Regions from separate parts of the Paenibacillus sp. 79R4 genome, predicted to be linked through region 3. Evidence: a T-box and tRNA genes for the amino acid it is inferred to sense, from the RefSeq annotation. Region 3 holds a T-box; the other regions hold tRNA genes.
The links. A T-box is a leader RNA that pairs with one kind of tRNA and senses whether it is charged. The one in region 3 lies ahead of leuS (leucine--tRNA ligase), so its partner is inferred to be a tRNA-Leu.
Positions count from the first base shown of each region.

Region 1 (5,493 bases), on a different contig from region 3:
CGAATGGTCTGCTGGTACCGGTAGAGGACGTATTGGCGCTTGCCGATGCGTTGGAGCAGGTGATCATCGACCCGGCCTTCCGCTATGAACTGGCTCGAACGGGCTCGGATCGTGCCAAGCAGCATTATTCGTTGAACCAGGTTGTGTATGAATTAAAGAAAATATATTTGGAGTATCAATAAACGTATCTCGTGAAAATGTAATTGTTTGCGTCATCCACCTTTGCCTTGTAAGGCAGAGGTGGATTTTTTTTATCGGAAGCGAAGTCCGGGATGTTAGCCTATATGGCGTACACCAGGCTTCATTTATGGTTTGAGATCTGTTTAGAGTTGTAGGTTGCCAGCATCGCCGCCCATAGCAGGCTGAATATGCCGAATATCGGGTATAAGATCGAGAGTAAAGTACTGAACCCGAATTGGCTGGTGATATAACACAGGCACAGGATCATGACAGAGAGCAGTCGCGGAGACACATTAATTCGCTGCCTGATTTGCAAGGTAACGCCGTATATATCAGATACAAAGGTGCTGAAGATCTCCATGAAGATCAGCAGGATATAGATAAGCTGGATGACGCTCCCCAGTTGCTGGGCGATGCTGCCCATCGGTATTTCAAATTGGGAAATGCCCGGCATGTTGGCGGACAGGGCGAAGTGACCCGCCATGAGCATAAAGCCGACGCCGGCACCACCGAGAACACCACCCCATACGATGGCGCGACGGTCGCGAGTATGGCTGCCGATCGGAACGAGTACAGCCTGAGCCATCGATAGATTAAAGGCCGTGTACATAAGCGGAGAAGCCCAGGCCGAGAATAGGCCGGTGTCGGTATCCATCGTTAAGAATCGGCTTGCACCCGGGGACCCTGCTGTATTGATAATGATGGCCAGAGACAGCGTGATCATCATGGGAACGACGATGGAATTAAGCTTCATGATGCCGCTGATTCCCTTGCCTAATAATAAATAAGTGCTGATGAGCGTAATCCAGAGGCCGATCTGATAGTTGAGACCGAGATGCTCGTTAAACACGGACCCGGCTCCGGCCAGCATAACGCTATTGACGCCGAGCAGGACAATGAGTGTAAACAGGCTAAGAGCTTGTCCGAATTTCTCGCCGAATAGCTTGCGATTGAGGTCTTCATAGGAGACCGCTTGGATCTTATTAGCCAGCAGCATCATTTTTGTCCCAAGCCATATAAACAGAACGGTTGCTAACAGAATCGTCAGAATCCCTAATTTGCCGTAGCGGGTAAAAAACTGTAGTATCTCTTGTCCGGTTGCAAACCCGGCGCCAACGACAGTACCTATATAAGTGAACGCAATCTGCAAAATTTTGACGGCATTTTTCATGGCCTTCCTCCTGCTGGGTGTGCTATATATAGTACAAGGTATGTTGTATTTCAAGAGGACATGACTCAAACTGAAAAATGAAACTTATTTGGTGTGAGAGGTTGTTCAAAAAGTCCATTTTGATCACAATGTAGCTCGAGAGGTTATTCGACATCGAATCTTAAATTCAGCCGGGCCTTCCGGTGCTCACGTAGGTTTTGCCTACGCTCCGCTCCTCAGTCCCTAGCTTCATCCAACCTTCTCGGTGCTGAACACGGGCCTTTTTGAACACACACTATAACTCGGGAGGACGAATAGATGGATAAATTAAAACAAAGGATTATCGAGGAAGGCGTGGTCGTCTCGGAGGAAGTGCTGAAGCTGGACAAGCTGCTGAACCATCAAGTGGACCCGGAGCTGATGATGGAGCTTGGGCGGGAATTCGCCGAGCGTTTCCGCGATGAAGAGGTAACCCGTGTCGTGACCGTGGAATCCTCAGGCATTTCAATCGCGTTCGCGACGGCGTATGCGTTGGGGGTACCACTTGTATTTGCCCGCCGCAAGAAGACGCTGCTGGAGGAGGCGGATATGCTCCAGGAACGGGTTCCATCCTTTACGAAAGGGATCGTAACCGATATTCTGATATCCCGAGATCTGATTAACGAGCAGGACCGGATTCTGTTCATCGATGATATTATTGCTAATGGCGATGCGGCCAAAGGCCTGATCAAAATTGTTGAACGCTCTGGCGCGAAGCTGGTTGGTGCAGGAATCGTGGTGGAGAAGTGCTTCCAATCCGGAGCACGGGCAATTCGGGATCAGGGAATCCGTCTTGAGACCCTGGCCAAGATCAAGTCTTTGGAGAATGGGCAGGTCATTTTTGCAGAATAAAATAGGCTATTCCAATTTTTTCATGACTCCTTTGCAGGTTCATGTTTTTTCGTTATAATGAGGATTACTAGGGAGAGGAGGCTTATAAGATGGGAAGAGATTCGGTAGTTCCTACTGAGTTTTTCATTTCAAAATTATCCGAAGCCAAGGTTGCTTTTGAACGGGCTCTCGATTGTAAGCATACAGAGTTTGATGACCTTTATCCCTATATGCTTGAGCATCCCCAATTCTTCTGGTATAAGCGCTATGTGGCGTGGTCGAAGCTATTGACGATTGTTGAGCTGTGCGAAGAGCTTGACACGCCATGGAAAGAGGAATTCAGTCCGCAGCAGGTCGGGTATTTGGAGCAAAGAGTCATGTCTTCGAAGGTGCTCGACTTCTGGTTCGACGGCAGCAAGGAGCATGCACAACGTTAAGAGGGATATAGGACTCCGCCAGCTGGTGCGGGGTCTTTTTTTGAAGAATATATAGCTGGCAGAACAGATTCACTCGGGAAGCTTCTTCCGATTGTTGATCTGTTCAGCATATTCGGGGCATATTGAAGTGAAGAGGGGAGTGAAAAGTAAACACGATGATCACAGATGAGCAGTTGAATGAGTATCGGTTGTCCGGGCAGAAGGTGCGCGTGGTGAGGGATGCGCTTCCTGAGAACGATGTTAGAGGAATTATTGTTGCCTGGGATGAGACCCATGTATTGGTCCGCAGGCCGAACCGGAATGTGGTCAAGCTGGACCGTAATTATTTGATTCAATCCGCTAAAGATCCTCGGCCTTCGTTTGAGGAATAAAGAGCTGATCCTAAGACAACTATCCCGGATGAAAGGCGAACGCGACCTGTATCCGGGATAGTTGTATTTGCATGTAAGGGAACTGGAATCAGGACTCCGCAGCAGCGCGTCGATTTGGCTGCAGGCGGCTTCTCTTGGGAGCATCTCCCCCCAGGTAGGCCCGCATGCGGGAATTGATCTCATGGCGCAACCCAGACCATAATATCCTCATCTCTCCGCGATATCCACGACAGGTGTAATCGGCCCAGATTCCATTCTCGTCCTGCCGGATCTGGTACAGTTTAATCTTACGTTTATTGAATTCAGTCTGTATCTCGGATAATACGAGGGCAGCTCGTTGTTCTCCGCCATGGATCATCTCTACATAGATCTCAGGACTCTTCAATACACCGCTCTGTTCAATAATTCTTGCGTCCCGTTGGAATACATGGCGCACGAACTTTAACAGCAGAGCGCTCTTGATCAAGGCTAGCTCCTCTTCTAATATGCCGGGTACGGCCATATAAAACACCTTCTTTTTAAATGGGAACTTATGTTCTTATTATATCCAAAAGAATAAGAAATAACAATGGAATTTCCAAGCAGAGGACAGAAGGCGGTAATCACACAAAATGTGAAAATATTCGACGAATTGAAGCGGAATCAAGTGATTAGGCGCTAACGCAAAAAAAATATTGACTCCATAATTTGGCCGTGATATTATATATCTTGTCGCTGCGGAACACCAAGTGATCTGCAAGAGACATTACAATATGCGGTCGTGGCGGAATTGGCAGACGCGCACGGTTCAGGTCCGTGTGGGCTAACCCCCGTGGAGGTTCGAGTCCTCTCGACCGCATTATTATTACAAAGAATAAGCTCCTGAATTTGTCCTTGCGACGATTCAGGAGCTTATTTGCATAATTGGGATTTTTAGGTGTTGCTCATGACCTGTGCAGACGAAACTTTTGAACTGTAATCCAGATGTGCATAGATGTTTGCCGTCGTGGAATAACGGCTATGTCCTGGCTATGATTGAATCTCTTTCAGACTCACATCGTTGGCCAGTAACAGGCTCGCACAACTTTGACGAAGATCATGGAAGCGAATATCCTCAGCCCATGCTTCTTGAGGACAAGTGGAAAGTGCTGTGTGATATATCCAGGCTTGATTCGGTCACCTAGCTTGTTTACGTAGATGTATTCCTTATACTTGTATTGGTATGAGTCCTTGAATAAGGCACGATTTTTTTGCTGTTCCTTTCAAAGTCGTATTTGGCTTCGTTCTACGGATTTCGGCGAAGCGAAATTGGCTTTATTGGTTTTAAAATCTTGTTTTTTTGTAGGAGGGTGCTATTGACCATGAATCTATTTAAAGAAGAAATCGGAAACTGGCAAGACTGGAGCAATATCTCTCAGTCATTATTCGCTTTTTCTGCTCTTACTAATTTCATATTCCAAAAAGAAAACCTGCCGCCCGCAAAACTCGAAAACCTGCCACCGGCAACGAATGCTGTTTTCAAATCTGGTGATTTTGTTATAAAAATATTTGTTCCGTGTGAAGGAGGAATGGATCAGGCAACGGAAATACAGACAGAACAGTTTTCCATGCAGCGGGCAAATCAGCTCGGTATTCACTCCCCTAAACTGATAGCACATGGTTTGGTGGAGGATAAATACCGCTTTGCTTACATGATCATGGAATATGTTCATGGGACTGCATTCGGCGAAGCTGTGAACAGCATGGCACACATTGAAAAATTTGAAGCAGCACAGCAACTTCGCAAAATCACGAATATCATGAACACCCCATGCCCACGGTTCAATGACATTGATATCATTGCCAATGAAGATCGTTCTGAAAGGTGGAGAATATATCCCGATGACTTTAGGTCGGAAAGACTTATTTACATCACCTCTCAAGATTTCGGCGAGAAAGTATATATTCACGGCGATCTAAACAGCAACAACGTCATCATAGCTGATGACGGTAAACTCTGTATTATTGACTTTGCAGATGCAGTTCTTGCGCCTAAGGTTTACGAGGATGCGTATATTGCAGCCGAACTGTTTAATTTTGATTCTGCACTGCTGCGTGGTTATTTCGGTGATTATTCTAAAGAAGAGCTTGTTGGAATCATTACGGATGGTCTGCTTATTCACGATTTCGGTGGAGATGTTGTCGGAAAATACCTTGGTAAGCCAGAGGAGTTTCACTGTATTAATGATCTGCGTAAACGTATATATGAAAAGCTGACAAACGGAACGTCAGGCCAGTAAAAATAGCATGTCCGTTCCGATCACTCTACTCACTTTCAAATTTCGAACAGTGCAGCTTCAGAATGGAAGAATTGTTCGGCATTTCAGGCCATTTCTCGTTCCCAGCTCGTGCCAATCCGGCCTTCTTTATTACTTCGGATTATCACTGAACCGATCTTTCGATGCAGCGGAACGTCCTTGCGTTTGTTTGCACCCAACAGGTGTCATCTACAGGCGTTGTTACACCT
Region 1 covers NZ_QJOT01000013.1:58,893-64,385, forward strand. The annotation lists gene DMN77_RS17805 (glycosyltransferase family 4 protein) at 1-182, shown strand, start outside; gene DMN77_RS17810 (YkvI family membrane protein) at 302-1,351, opposite strand; gene DMN77_RS17815 (xanthine phosphoribosyltransferase) at 1,649-2,221, shown strand; gene DMN77_RS17820 (hypothetical protein) at 2,311-2,637, shown strand; gene DMN77_RS17825 (hypothetical protein) at 2,793-3,008, shown strand; gene DMN77_RS17830 (YhjD family protein) at 3,097-3,510, opposite strand; tRNA gene DMN77_RS17835 (tRNA-Leu) at 3,763-3,846, shown strand; gene DMN77_RS17840 (aminoglycoside phosphotransferase family protein) at 4,349-5,266, shown strand.
Region 1: it has a tRNA-Leu gene. The T-box ahead of leuS (leucine--tRNA ligase) is inferred to sense a tRNA for this amino acid. The anticodon was not compared.

Region 2 (5,493 bases), on a different contig from region 3:
AAGATCAGCGCTTATCTGAATCACGGCATTACTTTTAAAGTAAACGGAGCCGTTCAATCCTTAACAGACAGCAACGGCAAAAAGCTGGTGCCAATCACCTATCAAAATACGACGTATTTGCCGGTGCGGGTCATTTCCAACATGGCTGGAATCAATGTGCAGTTTGATGCCGCCAGCCAGCAGATTCGCCTGGAAACGACTCAAGGCGGAGATAACCAGCCAGCAGGTGAATGGACGGCTGTCCATTACAATGAAGGGCAGATTAAAGCGATCAAACAGGCTTACGCTAATTTCGAATCCTTTGAGGCAGCCTATGCTCCAAAGCAAATGACCGCAAACGACAGTTATGTTAAAGCGGCAGCCACGGGCGATGGAGTTAATTTAATCTTTAAGCATATGACGGTGAATGTGTCACCGCGGGATTATTCCAGCGACTATGAATCCAGGGAAGTCAAGTTAGCGAATGGCGTCGTCGCGAAATGGTATACACCTTCCGATATACCGATGCTGGGTTTCCAATTGGACGACCGGACGGTAACGATTAGCTCCCCTGACGGTTCCTTGAGCAACAGCCAAATCGAGCAGGTTGCTGTTAGTGTAGCTAAACTGAATTAAGTATGAATTGATAACAACAAGAAGCTGCGATGTGCAATATTATCCATACCATGGACATGTTATGCCGTTTCAGAAAGATACTGCGAATCGTCTTAATAAAACTTTTACTTAGTGAGTGGAGCATAGGTACTCATGTAATTCTCTTGATCTAAATTAAACGAATGGTACATTCATAAAGAAAATGCTCTTCAGGTCATTCGATACTGAAGGGCATATTTTATTAATTGGTATAATGCCGGCAAACAAAGTGACGTTTCACGTCGATGGCTTGCCGGGATATTTCGGTGAGGCGCACACCATATAAAGAATGTAGAAGCTCGCTAATCCCCATCAAAAGGAATTTGTGGGCTTTTTTACATGGTGAAAAAAGGGATTATAAGTATCCAGGAAAGGCATATATAGAACAGTGATGTCCGTATAATAAGAACATGGTGGACAAAGAGTTGAGTTTGCCAATGCCTATTCCCATGGGATTTTCAAGATTCCGCCATTATCAATTCCCATAAAGGACGGGGCATGTTATTATATGAATGTCCACTGGTGAAATACAATTTTAACACTGGGGATAGACAAATGATTGGGTAACAGGAATCGTTGGTAATCCTAAGTTGATGAAGTAGGAGGGGATTGTTTGTAAGCGTTGTCAAATTCGGGAGAAGATAGGTCATCATGTTAACCATTAGGTTGAACAAGGAATAATAAGAGCCGCACAGATCTATTAATTTATGCCGGGGGTTGGGACGATGAGCATAAAGGAAGAGGCATTACAGGCACATAGGGTGAGACACGGTAAGCTCGAAATTGCGACTAAAATGCCGCTTAATAACAAACATGATCTGGAGCTGGCATATACGCCGGGGGTAGCAGAACCTTGCAAAGAAATTGCCAAAGACAAGGAAAAGGCCTACGACTACACGATTAAAGGCAGCACCGTAGCCATTGTAACCAATGGGACAGCCGTTCTGGGGCTTGGCAATATTGGCCCCGAGGGGGGATTGCCTGTTATAGAAGGCAAGGCGCTGCTGCTGAAGAAGTTTGGCAACGTGAATGCATTCCCGATCTGTATCGACAGCCTTGATCCGGATGAAATTGTAAGAACCATTCAAGTGATCGCACCCGGCTTCGGAGGTATTCATCTGGAGGATATCAGGGCGCCTGAATGCTTCTACATCGAGGATAAGCTGAAGGAAACTCTAAATATTCCCGTATATCATGACGACCAGCACGGAACGGCCGTTGCCGTGCTTGCGGGTCTGTACAACGCTATGAAGGTTGTTAATAAATCCTTGGACAGTATACGCATCGTGATCAACGGCGCGGGTGCATCGGGCATTGCTGTTGCAAAGTTGCTGCTTGCGGCGGGGGCAAGGCATCTGGTGCTATGCGATATTAACGGAGCTATTTCAGAATACGTTGGCTCCATGAACGAGGCTCAGCAAAGAATCGCCAAAGTTACGAACAGGGATTTTGAGACAGGGACCCTTGAAGATATTATTAAAGGCAAGGATGTATTTATCGGGGTGTCGGTGGAAGGCGTGTTGACGAAGAAAATGGTGCAGACTATGAGTTCCGACTGCATTATCTTTGCTCTGGCCAACCCCGTGCCGGAGATAATGCCGGAGGAGGCTATAATAGGTGGGGCAAGAATAGTAGCCACAGGCAGATCTGATTACCCCAATCAGATCAATAACCTACTGGTATTCCCAGGCATTTTCAGGGGGGCTCTGGATGCAAGAGTACGGAATATTACCGATGAGATGAAGCTTGCTGCGGCTCAAGGCATTGCGGAACTGGTGAACGATGAGGAGCGGAATGAAAATTACATTGTTCCGGACGCCTTCGACAAGCGAGTGAGCATAGCCGTTAGCGAAGCGTTAATTCAAATCGCTCGCAAGACGGGGGTCGCAAGAGCATAATTTGCAAAAAATCATAATAGAATTTTTTGGTTGACTCGCTCATGGATTCATGATATATTATATTTCGTTGCTGCAAAACATTGCAGCAACGAAATACGCGGTCGTGGCGGAATTGGCAGACGCGCACGGTTCAGGTCCGTGTGGGCTAACCCCCGTGGAGGTTCGAGTCCTCTCGACCGCATTATCTTAACAAAGAATAAGCTCCTGAATTTGTCCTTGAGACGATTCAGGAGCTTTTTGTATTCTTAGAGTTTGTAGTGCATTGCTTATGACTTGTGCTGTAATCCAGATATGCATAGATGTTGGACGTTGTGAATTAATGGCTATGTCCATATTAAATTTCTTTCAGGCTTACTCCTTTGAAAGCAACAAAGTCCCTTCATATGATACTGGGATGACTGTGTGGCAAATGGTTACGAATGATTCAAAGGGAACTCAAATCGTGAGGCTTTGACTACACCTCATTCAGAAATCTCGTATTGCAACCACTTGGACCTGACGGAAACCGTAGATGCCGAACCGCTCTTTGGGATTCATACAACGATAAGGAAATCGCAGAGAAAAGGTGCAAGGTGGGGGATCGGGATGTTGCCATTATCGATGCGTGTTTCTTCTCCACCCGGAGCTTCGCGGCAACTGGGCTTACTCATTTGGCTTGACATTGATTCGGCAACGATGGTAAATCGGGCTCTTCAAAGGGATGTGGCATGGGTCGGGTCTCCACATGCAGTTGAGGATAGATATCGGCGATTTAACGCTTGTCAAATTGCGTTATTTATCTACCATTATCTGGAGACTGTGAAGATCTTTTCGAAGCTGCGAAACTTATTATAAGAGCACTATGTGTAGATAAAAGAAAAAAAGATAATATAATGGAAGTCGACACGGACTATATCAAACAATATATAATATGAAAAACCGGTATTCCATAACGTAAAGAATATCGGTTATTTTTGTTAAAATCGCTGCTACGTTGCTCTCTTATTCGGATGAAAGAGCCGATTACGTAATTTCTTTACACCTTATTAAGGAGGCATAGGCAATGACAAGTGTTCTCGTAGTTGAAGACGATACGCATATGTGGGAAATGATTTCAATGGTTTTGAACCATGAAGGTTTTCGGGTCCGGGGGGCGGTTAACGGCAAGGAAGCGCTTGCTGAAATGGAGAGCGCTCCTCCGGATTTGGTTTTGCTGGATATCATGATGCCAATCATGGATGGGTGGGATTTGTGCCAGGAACTTCGGCGCTTGAACCCCGAACTGCCAATTATCATGATTACAGCTAAGCATGAGACAAGTCAAAAGGTGAAAGGATTCGGCCTAGGCGCAGATGATTACCTGGTAAAGCCTTTTGACCCGCAGGAACTGGTGGCCCGAATCAAAGCGGTAATGCGCCGGTATCGGATTGCAGCCGATAAAATGGTTAGATTGGGCAGTCTCAAGCTGGATCGGCTTCGGGGGACGATTTCGGACGGAAAGATCAATTGGAACTTGCCGCTTAAGGAATTCGAACTATTATATCAACTTGCGAGTTATCCCGGACAAATCTTTATGCGAGACCAGTTAATTGAAGCGATATGGGGCTTTGACCACGAAGGGGATGAGCGGACGGTCGATGTTCATATTAAGCGGCTTCGGGAGCGATTTTCCACTTATACTCACCTTTTTCGTATTGTAACGGTCCGCGGACTCGGATACAGGTTAGTGACGGAAAGCTATGATTAAGAGCTTATATTTAAAAATGGTATTGCTCTTTTTCGTAGCTGTGGCTATAGGGATCGGAGGCGCCATTCCATTAACCATTTATTTGTTTAAAGATCAGATTACGCAATCCATCCAACAAGAGTATGCGATGCGAAACGAGTTGATATCCGATGCTTTTTCCCGATTGGCGCCAGGAGAACGTGATACTTTTCTAAAGCAGTTGTCTGATAAGCAAAAGATAAGCTTATGGGTACACGATAAGAACGGGCTGCGCTACGCTTATGGTCAAACAAACAAATCCTACCTGACAGGCGAAGATATCCACAGCATCCAGAACGGCGCTGAAGTCGTGAGACGAACATCCTTTCTGCCTCTGCCGACGAACTTGCAAATGGGTTTCCCTTTGCAAACTCCGGACGAACAGTTGGCACTTGTCATCCATCCGGAAGGTACTAATCATTCGCAGCTATATATGATTTTGGGTGTTTTTATCGCAATTACAATTGCGATCGCTAACACCAAGTTTATCCTTTTTACTAGCGTAGTGGTAAAGCCCTTGAAAGCATTGACCGCTGCAACCAGAAAAATGGCTAAGGGGGACTTTAGCATCCAACTTCAGACAAAGAACAAAGATGAATTGGGTGTATTGTCGGAGCAATTTCAACAAATGGCCTTTGAGATGAGCCAAGTCGAAAAGATGCGTCAGGAGTTTGTCTCCAACGTGTCCCACGAACTTCAAACACCATTGGCGTCCATTTCGGGTTTTGTCTCCATCTTGCAAAGGGGAGGGCTTGAAGAAGCCGAGCAACAGCGCTGTCTGAACATCATTCGGCATGAAAGCATGCGACTATCCCGACTCAGCGAGAACATGCTCCGACTGACGACAATGGATTCTAACCATCTGCCCTTCCATCCATCGCTTGTTCGACTTGATAGTCAACTTCGCCGTATAGTCGTAGCTGCGGAGCCACAATGGGCGTCCAAACGCTTAAATATTCACCTGGAGCTTTCAAAAACGGCAATTCATGCAGATGAAGACCTGCTGAGCCAAGTATGGCTCAATGTGTTCAGCAATAGCATCAAATTCACACCCGAGGGCGGTGACATCTTCATTGAGCTTCGGGCCGGAAAAGGTGAAATCGAAGTTATTTTACGTGACACCGGAATCGGTATGGTCGAGGAAGATCGAAAACGCATCTTCGAACGTTTTTTTATGGCCGATAAATCGCGCAACCGTGAAGCGGAAGGGAGCGGGCT
Region 2 covers NZ_QJOT01000013.1:77,219-82,711, forward strand. The annotation lists gene DMN77_RS17905 (stalk domain-containing protein) at 1-615, shown strand, start outside; gene DMN77_RS17910 (NAD(P)-dependent malic enzyme) at 1,359-2,531, shown strand; tRNA gene DMN77_RS17915 (tRNA-Leu) at 2,629-2,712, shown strand; gene DMN77_RS17920 (response regulator transcription factor) at 3,574-4,257, shown strand; gene DMN77_RS17925 (HAMP domain-containing sensor histidine kinase) at 4,250-5,493, shown strand, end outside.
Region 2: it has a tRNA-Leu gene. The T-box ahead of leuS (leucine--tRNA ligase) is inferred to sense a tRNA for this amino acid. The anticodon was not compared.

Region 3 (5,493 bases):
GGTGAATCCGGGTTAAAATTTTGCATGTTCACACCTCGTAGTAATATTTTATACCAATAAGTACAAAATGTTTCTTTGTAAATATATATTTAAGTATAAGGGTGTGTCAAGATGTATTTGACATTAAGAAGCCTGTTGTATAACATTAATATATACTGATCGATATAAAATGTTTGGGGGAATAGAATTGGCCAGGCTTCGTGAGTTTGATGAGGAACAAGCGTTGGATGCAGCGATGCAGATTTTTTGGGAGAAGGGGTTTGAAGCTACCTCTTTAAGCGATTTGACATCCAGAATGGGGATTCAGCGACCTAGCCTATATGCGGCATTTGGCGATAAGAAGGGACTGTTTGAAGCTGCGCTGCGCAAATATACACAAATGCATGCCTCTATGATTAGAGCGCAGTTTCATAATCACCCATCTATCCGAGAAGCATTCCGCATCTTTCTTGAAGGAGTGGTTGGACAGGCCTATGCGGAGAAAATCAACCGGGGATGCTTTTGTCTCAATACGATGGTGGAGCTTGCGCCCCATGATGAAAAGTTTGAAATTCTTACGAGGGAGCATCAGATGTACCTGACGGTCATTTTTCAGGAGGCTATAGAACGGGGAATTCAATCAGGGGAACTTAACCCCCGGCCTAATGCCAAGGCTCTGGCACAGACATTGGTAGTCTCTTTAATTGGATTGACAGTAATGTTGAAGTCTCGTCCGGAGCGCTCTTTTGCAGATAACGTGGTGTCGGGGATCCTTCTGCAGCTAGCTGATTAATTAGCGATGATAGCGTAGCTGGAAGACGGTTTGCTGACAATCAAAAGACCAGTTCTATGAACTGGTCTCCTGCGCGTTGGTTGAGATTATTTTCATGCCGGAGTGCTGGTCGTTGTAAGAGAAATGATATTGACCGAGCAGTCTAAATATACAATGCTTCTCACTAATAAATACGGACTTGTTCAGGGTGTTTAATAAGTAGTTTAATCCATCTCTGTATCCGCCCTTATTTAAATAATAAGAGGATAATTCATTGTTAAAGCGAGCTATATGCCCCCCAATAATCTGTCGGGTATACACTTTGTTGAGAGACTTATGCTTAATAATCAAGGAAGGAATATCAAAGCGCTGGAGAATATCATCGATGTTAAAGTGGTAGCGATTAGCGAATTCGATAATGTTTAAAAGGGACAACAATACTTCATCATGATTGGATTCCATGTAAGCTAAGTAATCTGCAAGCACGCTTGCATCACCCGCGGCTAACTTCGTTACCATGGTATTCATTTTGGCCCAGTCCTGAAATTTTTCTTTCCATTTTACAGTTTCCTCATCCTGTTCCTTTACCCAATCCAAGTCGTTATACAATTGTATATATTGCAGCGTTTTTTCATAGTCTCTTTTGTGTTCATACACATCGCCCAGCAGTAAGTTGGCATAAGCTATGTAAGTAAAGAGTGGACGATGCCATTTATAATCGCTATCATATTTGGGCCCTTTTTGATACAGAAATTGAGCTATTTGCTTAAGTCTCTCTGCAATTTCCTCCAGCTTATTCCAACGGCTTAATGCCCGGTATGTATTTGCTAAATCCTTCAACGCTTCAAGCTGATCATACTCGCCCAGACGGTCTACAAATAATTCAAACTGAAGGGCCGCTTGGTAATTCTTTTCCTGGTTGTTTTCGAGTTCACACATAAATAAACGATACTGACAAAGGGCCAGCCGTTCGGAATGCTGATGTCTCTCACTTTGTGCTACATTTTCATACAAAATAATGGCTGCTTCTTTCTTGTTATTCTTGTTGAGATCTTCTGCTACTTCAAACAGGTGTGGGGAATAGATCAGGTTGTCTAGCAATTGCTGAACTGTTTTAAGAAGAAGGTCCAAGTTGCCAACCTCTACACAACCGTATAAGAAGGGCTTGATTTTGCGCCAGTTAGGAGGAGACCCAGCTATAACTTCATCGTAGTACTGATTATAGAAGTAACCTTCAGGTAGTCCCATAACCGCTGTGATGCGGTCTAGCTGTTCCATTTTCAAAGTTCTATTTTCATTGAGAATGTAGCTAAGAGAGCCGATATTTATACCAACCTGCTCAGCAAATTTCCGTAAATTCAATCCTTCTTGAATCATAAAATCATTCAGTATTGCACTAATCGTGGTTGTACGGCTCATATTAGACACCCCTACCATCCATCTCTAATATTTCAATAGTATCCATTATTTAAATGGTGGTCAATTTAGAAATGCGGCATTTGGTGCATATTAGATCCTCGGTAATGACGATAAATATAATAAAAAAGACAACTCCCTTCAGAATTAACCATTCGTCAGGTTGCTGTCATTAAAAGCGGTAAGTAATATCCATATAAATAAAATCGAGACGACAGGATTTGAACCTGCGACCTCTTGCTCCCGAAGCAAGCGCTCTACCAAGCTGAGCCACGTCTCGGTAAGATGAACCGTTCCGGTTGTTCACTTCAATGAACTAGTGGGAACAATTGAAATTATACGCCTGTTCAAAAAACGTGTAAAGTGACATGCTCTTGAATATTATATGAATGTCACATCATTCCCTGGGCCCCTTCATCTTGAAATATTGTCAGGCATGTTGCGCTAAAAAGAATCTTTCTATATAATATAGGGTGATTCATTGGATATTTGCGACTTAGATGAGGATTATTAGTTTGGTTACTGCGCCATTCAGAGAGCCGGCGGCTGGTGAAAGCCGGTTGGAGCAACAAATGAACTCGCCTCGGAGTCATGATGCAAAAGGGCATAGTCCCTGTAACATCATCGTCCTACCCGCGTTATTGGGTACATAAGGGAGCGAAGGACAAAGCATGTCCAACGCTAACTAGGGTGGTACCACGGGAAATTTCCTCTCGTCCCTAGCGATAACGCTATGGATGAAGAGGTTTTTTTACATTTCAGGAGATGTTTTAGAGGAGGACTCGAGAATCATGGCGGACAAGAACGTACCTCATGACGTGTATCAAGCCCAGACCATTGAGCCGAAATGGCAAGTATTCTGGGAAGAGAATCAAACTTTCAAGACTCGCGAAGACGCGGGCAAACCAAAATTTTATGCATTGGATATGTTCCCTTATCCTTCGGGGGCGGGGCTTCATGTAGGCCATCCTGAAGGCTACACGGCGACGGATATCGTATCACGCTACAAGCGGATGCGCGGCTATAATGTGCTTCATCCAATGGGCTGGGACGCTTTCGGACTACCGGCGGAGCAGCATGCGCTGGATACAGGTGAGCATCCTCGCGACATTACGATCAAGAATGTGAACAATTTCCGGCGCCAGATCAAATCGCTCGGTTTCTCCTATGATTGGGACCGTGAGATCAGCACAACGGATCCGGACTACTATAAATGGACACAATGGATTTTCATTCAGCTCTACAAGAAAGGACTCGCTTATGTGGCGGAAATTCCAGTGAACTGGTGTCCGGCACTCGGTACTGTGCTCGCCAATGAAGAAGTTATCGACGGCAAGAGCGAGCGCGGCGGCCATCCGGTAATCCGTAAGCCGATGCGTCAATGGGTGCTGAAAATCACCGAGTACGCGGAACGGTTATTGGAAGATCTCGAGGAACTTGATTGGTCCGAGAGTATTAAGGATATGCAGCGCAATTGGATCGGCAAATCCGAAGGTGCGGAAGTCGTATTTGATATCGAGGGTCACGAGGGGAAACTGGTCGTATTTACGACTCGCCCGGATACATTGTTCGGTTCTACCTACGCCGTGCTTGCTCCTGAACATGAACTGGTAGCCAGGATCACGACGGATGCGCAGCGTGGCGCCGTAGAGAGCTATCAGGAAAAAGCCGCTCATAAGAGCGATCTGGAGCGTACTGATTTGGCTAAAGAGAAGACCGGCGTATTTACCGGCGCATATGCGATCAACCCGGCTAACGGCGCGAAGCTGCCGATCTGGATTGCCGATTATGTACTTGCCGGTTACGGTACCGGGGCTATTATGGCTGTTCCGGGTCATGATGAACGCGACTATGAATTTGCGAAGCAATTCGATCTTCCTATCATCGAAGTGCTGTCCGGTGGCGACCTGTCCAAGGAAGCTTATACCGGGGACGGCCCGCATGTCAATTCCGGGTTCCTGGATGGTATGGATAAAGAAGCAGCAATTAAGAAGATGATTGCCTGGCTTGAAGAGAACGGCAAAGGCCAGGGGAAAGTCACTTACCGCCTGCGCGACTGGTTGTTCAGCCGTCAGCGTTATTGGGGCGAGCCGATTCCGATCCTTCACCTTGAAGACGGAACGATGAAGCCGGTTCCTGAGGATCAGCTGCCGCTTGTCCTTCCGGAAGTTGAGCATATTAAACCATCCGGTACAGGGGAATCCCCGCTGGCGAACGTTACAGAATGGGTGAATACGGTAGATCCCGAGACAGGACTTAAAGCTCGCCGCGAGACAAATACGATGCCGCAATGGGCGGGAAGCTGCTGGTACTACCTGCGTTATATTGATCCGCATAATGACAAAGAGCTATGCTCCCCGGAGAAGCAACAGGAGTGGCTTCCAGTCGATCTGTATATCGGCGGTGCGGAACATGCGGTATTGCATCTGCTCTATGCGCGCTTCTGGCATAAAGTGCTGTATGATCTTGGCGTAGTATCGACGAAGGAACCGTTCCACAAGCTGGTTAACCAAGGGATGATTCTCGGCACAAATAATGAGAAGATGAGTAAATCCCGCGGCAACGTGATTAACCCGGACGATATCGTGAACAATTATGGCGCGGATACACTCCGTATGTATGAAATGTTCATGGGGCCGCTTGAGGCGACCAAGCCTTGGAGCGAGAATGGGGTTGAAGGGGCTCACCGCTTCTTGTCCCGGATTTGGCGTTTGTTCGTTGCTGAGGATGGTAGCCTGAACGCGAAGATCGGCGGCGAAGGCAGCGACGAATTCAAACGTACCTGGCATAAGACAGTGAAGAAGGTAACGGAGGATCTTGAGGCTCTGCGGTTCAATACGGCGATCAGCCAGTTGATGATCTTCGTCAACGAAGCCTACAAAGTGGACAGTGTGCCGAAGGAAGCAGCCGAGCACTTTGTACAAATGCTGTCTCCGCTTGCACCGCATATTGCAGAAGAATTGTGGGAGCGTCTTGGAAATACGGGAGGCATCAGCTATGTATCCTGGCCAACTTATGATGAAGCTTGGACTGTGGATGCAGAGGTAGAGATTGTGGTACAGGTGAACGGGAAGATCGTGGAACGCACGAAGATTTCCAAGGATCTTGACCAAGCGGCCATGCAAGAACACAGCATGAACCTGCCTAACGTGAAGCAGGCTGTTGAAGGCAAGACGGTCCGTAAAGTCATTGCGGTTCCGGGCAAGCTTGTCAATATCGTAGTCGGATAATCCATATTGCAGACAGACAAGGACTGGGAAGGCCGGCCGAACCCGGCGGTCTTCCCTCTTTTTATACGATTTTAGAGTTCGGTCAAGAATCTGCCT
Region 3 covers NZ_QJOT01000003.1:148,593-154,085, reverse strand. The annotation lists gene DMN77_RS04765 (TetR/AcrR family transcriptional regulator) at 188-772, shown strand; gene DMN77_RS04760 (transcriptional regulator) at 827-2,170, opposite strand; tRNA gene DMN77_RS04755 (tRNA-Pro) at 2,374-2,447, opposite strand; T-box leader at 2,656-2,891, shown strand; gene leuS (leucine--tRNA ligase) at 2,959-5,397, shown strand.

Region 4 (5,493 bases), on a different contig from region 3:
GGCCGGACATTTTTGGACGGCTCGGTCTGCTATCGGCGTCCTTCTGGTATGAAGGCGTGCTCGATTTCATCCGGGAGCATAAAGGCTTTGAAGCGCATCAGCGCGTGTATATGTCGGTTGGAGATAAGGAAGGGATCTATAAAGAGACACGACAGCGTCATATGGTTGAGCATACCAAGGAGGCCTATCGGCTGTGGCATGATAAAGGAATGGGCGCAACTCAGCTGAAGCTGGAGGTGGAGCCGGAAGGCACGCATGACGATCTGTTCATGAAGAGGCAATTTCCGGAAAGCCTGAAATGGCTCTTTGGTAATTCGGAGGGGGATTCTCGATCCAAGCAAACGCTTGAGGGAAAGGTGCAAATACCGGGTACAAAGGTATGGAGCTTTCATTCCGGGGTCGCTGGCCGCGATTATCGCCTCTTTATCGCCGAACCGATGGGTCCACCGCCTGCCGGAGGTTATCCTGTGCTATATACGCTGGATGCCAATGCCACCTTTGGCTCATTGGCGGAAGCGGCCAGATTGCAGACCAGGGGGCCGCACGGAATGGATCCCTTTGTGATCGTAGGTATAGGTTATCACTCCAATGATCCAATCGTAACTCAGGAACGTTTCTATGATTACACGGTCTTTGCTGATAGCCGCGAGCTGCCGGCAAGGCCTGATGGATCTGACTGGCCGCTTACGGGCGGGGCGGAGGGGTTCCTCGATTTTATCGAATATGAGCTTAAACCGCTAATTGAGAAGGAATTTCCGATTGATCATTCCAGGCAGTCCCTATTTGGCCATTCACTTGGTGGATTCCTGACTTTATACACGTTATTTACGCGTCCAGGCTTATTCCGCCGTTATTTTGCAGCCAGTCCATCGATTTGGTGGAAGAATCATACCCTGCTTCAGTTATGGGAGGATCATAGGGAGCATATGACCCTTCATGAGGCGGAGATTGAGCTGCATTTGAGTGTTGGCAGTCAGGAGAAGCCCAATATGGTTAGTGATGCTAATAAGCTGTACCAGCTCTTAACGACAGATGAATATGCTCCAAAGTTCGTCTCGATGACCGAAGTTCCTGGTGAGGGCCATGTATCATTGTTGCCTTCCCTATTCAGCTCGATGCTGCGCCGTGTGACAAGTTAAAATGAAGAAAAAGCGCTTCATGCTACTGCATGGGGCGCTTTTTTGATGCTGTCAGTGACAGCCCTTTCATTTATCGAGATCAAGAACACGAGGATTTGTCCAGCAGAGAGGAGTATTCAGGGTACAGACGACGAATACATTCCGGGCAGATGTCGTGAGTGAATTCGACTTTTGTATGCTTCTCCAGGAAGCTTTCGATGGAGTTCCAGATATCATGCTCATCGCGAATTTTCTTGCATACCGCACATATAGGGAGCAGACCGTGCAGTGTATAGATTTGAGCCAGTGTCTCTAAATGATTTTGCTCAAGCAGCTTGTTCTGTGTAATATCCGTAAGGCAGACAAGCGCCCCTTTGACAGTTTTTCCGTCAGGCGAGTAAATCGTCGAAGCTTCCAATGTGAAGCATCTCGTCTCAAGCCTGGATGAGGACTTGAATTCCTTGCAGAAGAAGGGCTCTCGGCCCTCCAGCACCGCGTCAAGCTCATTGGGAGGGTATCCGTCATCGACAGCGAGAGCGTTGTAAATCTGAACGAAATTAACCCCGACCCATTCGAAGGATTCAGGAACGCCTTTTTCGAGCGAATGCAGACGCCAGGAACGATTGACGGATACGATAAAGCCCCGCGGATCGATAATTGCAATATTTTGTCTCAGCAAATCAATAATTTCTATAAAGTGGATGCCTGAGTTATGCAAAATTAAGTCGCTCCCTCTATTTGAGATGGGACTGCTTCTGTTGAACTTTAGAAGGGTATTGGTTTGCTTAAGATAGCTGGAGGGATAACTATCCGTTGGTGTCTGTTCATGAGGAGTCCATAGTAAAAGGCATAGAAATAATGGTACAATTACCATTATGCTATAATTGCCGTTGCATAAAGAAAAGTATATACGTTTTTACGTTATATCGCAAGAACAAAATTACGGAAATGCGTCTTAAGACGAATATTTGGAAGGCGGTTGTATATGCAATCCATTTACGATCGAATTGAATTATTAATTAAAATGAGGGGAATGACCAAGAAATCGTTCTGTGAGGAGCTGGGCATTAGTACGGGAAATCTGGGAGATTGGAAAAGAGGGAAATCGACACCGAGCACCAATAAGCTGATTGAGGTTGCTGGGTTTTTCGATGTTAGCCTGGATTGGCTCATATTGGGCAAGGAACCCAACCAACTGTACTTCAAGGAAGATGAGGAGACATATATATGGGATGAGCTAGGCAACGATCTTGTGCTGTCTGACAAAGAAAAGGAGTTTATTAAGGAGTACATTGATTTTACACGTTACCGAAGAAGCCAATCCTGTGATCAATAAACGTATTTAGCTTTTCTGATGCGCCGTGCAAGATCATGCAGGCCTGTAAATCCTTTTGGATGAACGGGCTTGCGATATAAGCCTTTAATTAAATTTATGTTTACTTTTCTGGAACTCCGGTGTATAATAAAAGAGTTGCTGAAAAAGTTATAATATGCGGTAGTGGTGGAATGGCAGACACGCTATCTTGAGGGGGTAGTGGGCGTACGCCCGTGGAGGTTCGAGTCCTCTCTACCGCATTACGAACAACGATAAAAAGATCCTTACTTCTGGTAAGGATCTTTTTTATTTTTTTGGACAGTATAATACAATGTGATATTCTGTTTTTTGCTTATGTAAACGCTTGAATTTATTATTTTTTTGAATTCTGCCGATTTACAGGGGCTTAATACTGGATTCAAGTTGACATGTAATAAAAAATTATTTAATATGTCTTAGTACTAAAAGTGAGAGTTCCAAAAGTCAAGCTTTATTTGAAAGATGATTTTTTGAACTTCCGCTTGAAAAAGCTTTCTATTTTAATAAAACGGGTGATGAAGATGTCTTACAGACCAAGTATTCAGAACGTGTCCATAGCCGGAAGCAACGAAAAGGAAGGATTGTACGAATTTGCCGTTAAATTGGCCGATGGAACGCAGTGCAGAGTATTTTATCACCGTTTTCCAGAATGGCGCCTCGCTAATATCAATCGATTGCAGAAGACGCCATGTCCGGTATGCCGTAAAGACTACATTTGCAATTGTATGGAGAGCTTTAAGGAAGATTTCAACAGCCAGCTTGTAGAGAACCAATGGATCGAGAAGCTGCTGGCAGAGTAAAAGTAAGCCCTGGCGAAATAAAAGAGTACGGAGGGGATCGACTCCTTCGTATTCTTTTTTTTGTTATATAAAGTTCGAGACCGGACCGCTTACCCGCACTTTTGAACCTGTATGGTAAGACGGATATAATGGAATTAGCAGGGAGGTTTTGCGGATGTCAGATAGGGGTATAGATCAGACTGCAGTTGTATTGTTTGATGGGGTGTGTCTGTTGTGTCAGGGTGCCGTAAAATGGATTATCAGATATGACCCCGGTGCCTATTTCAGGTTCGCATCGCTGCAATCCGATGTTGGCAGGGAGTTACTACAACAGTATGAAGGAGCTGCGGACGGGTCGATGAATACGATGTTTCTGCTGGAGCAGGGCAAGTTATACTCTCGTTCAACCGCTGCACTTAGAATCACCCAAAGGCTTAAGTTTCCCTGGCCAATATTATATGCATTCATCATCGTTCCGCGGGGATTGCGCGATGCGGCTTACCGATGGGTTGCGAATAACAGGTATCGCTGGTTCGGCCAATCTGATGCGTGCATGCTGCCTACTAAAGCTATCAAGGAACGGTTCATAGATTTGTAGAGGAAGTTGTTTCAATATATTTTTTGGGACTTGCCTGAGCAAATGATCTATGATATTCTGACTGTAAATATTAGGAACTCGTGAACGGGAGCACCGTCCAAATGAACCGATAATTCGGGATTTGGGCGGTGCTTTTTTGTGTTCCGGGAAAGAAGGAAGGTGGGGGTTTGATGCCCGTCAGATTGGTTCTGGCTGTACAGGATGAGTTGTATATAGAGCCGTTTATGCAGTACGTCCACTCCAGCGAATTCGACCGGCGTATCATCATAACGGGTTTCAGCCGGCAGGATGCCTTTGAGCTGTATATGAAAGACTCCGGGGAAATGGTGGATATCGTGCTAGCTGAGCCGACATTTCTTGAAGCGTGGCAGGGAGCGAAGCCGGGGCGACTGATCGTGGTCTCTCTATGTGAGAGGGGGGAAGCAGCTTCAGGTTTGAGTCTGGATAAATATCAGCCTTTGCATCCGTTGCTGTTCTCGCTCCTGAATATGGTTCGAGGGGACAAGGGGAAACAGGCGGCTAAGGAAGCTGGCACGGTCGTGATCGGTTTGCATTCGATGGTCGGCGGTCTGGGCAAGAGCACCGTATCCTGGAATATCGCGAAGCAGCTTGCTTCGGAAGGCGCTAAAGTATTTTATTTGAGTCTCGAAACCGTGAATAACAGACTGATCTTTGAAGGTCAGCTTGTTCATGAAGGTCAGCGGGGAGGTTTGGCCCGCCTGCTTTATGATTTGAAGTCGGCAGAAGAAGGACAGCAGGAGCTGAAGTTCCCTATATCGGCGTATGCTTGCAGGCATCCACTGCTTCAGGGGGATTTATTTGCACCGCTTGATAATTTGGATGAAATGCTCGAGTTGCAGCGCAAGGAGACCATGGATCTGATCGAATTTATTGCAGCAAGCGGATTGTACGACGCCATGGTGATTGATACCGACACTTACCCGAATGAAAGAGCTGAGGCGGTGCTGGAACGGGCGGATAAGCTGGTTTGGCTTGTAACTGATGATGATAATGTCATGCGCAAGACGTCTCTCTGGTTCGATCATTTGGAGCGATCACGCCCGGATGTCCATGGTCATATTCTGAGCAAGTCTCTGTTTGCCTTTAATCAGTATACAGGAGAAGAGGTTACTTCCCTGCCGGGGAGCAACATCGTATTTGCAGCGATGCTCTCATACATCCCGGCTTGGAAGAATGGGATACGGCAATTTGCAGCGATGCATTCTCCACTCTATCAGCGCGATGTGCAGCAGCTATGCTGCAAGCTGTACGGCAATGCCGAGGTATTGAGGGGAGGAAATATACAGCGATGACGGAGGAAATGTTTCCCCAACTTCGGTCAGAGATTCGATCCGGACTTGATGTTACCTTGACGCTTCAGGACGGGCAACTGATGGAATATATCGAACGGCGAGTGCTTGAGGATCATCGGTTGACCCACCTTACTTCCTCGGAGAAGAGAAGGTGGGTAAGGAGGCTATATGATTCGTTTCGCGGCCTGGATGTGCTGCAGCCGCTGGTCGATGATCGCTCTGTATCGGAGATTATGATCAACAGTCATGAGGAGGTCTTTGTTGAGCAGAATGGCAAAGTTCGCAAGCTTGCGCTGCATTTTGAATCCCGGGAGAGGCTGGAGGATATTAT
Region 4 covers NZ_QJOT01000005.1:35,429-40,921, reverse strand. The annotation lists gene DMN77_RS08235 (alpha/beta hydrolase) at 1-1,139, shown strand, start outside; gene DMN77_RS08230 (PAS domain-containing protein) at 1,219-1,836, opposite strand; gene DMN77_RS08225 (helix-turn-helix domain-containing protein) at 2,104-2,454, shown strand; tRNA gene DMN77_RS08220 (tRNA-Leu) at 2,611-2,693, shown strand; gene DMN77_RS08215 (hypothetical protein) at 2,994-3,272, shown strand; gene DMN77_RS08210 (thiol-disulfide oxidoreductase DCC family protein) at 3,427-3,849, shown strand; gene DMN77_RS08205 (P-loop NTPase family protein) at 4,020-5,162, shown strand; partial or broken gene DMN77_RS08200 (TadA family conjugal transfer-associated ATPase) at 5,159-5,493, shown strand, end outside.
Region 4: it has a tRNA-Leu gene. The T-box ahead of leuS (leucine--tRNA ligase) is inferred to sense a tRNA for this amino acid. The anticodon was not compared.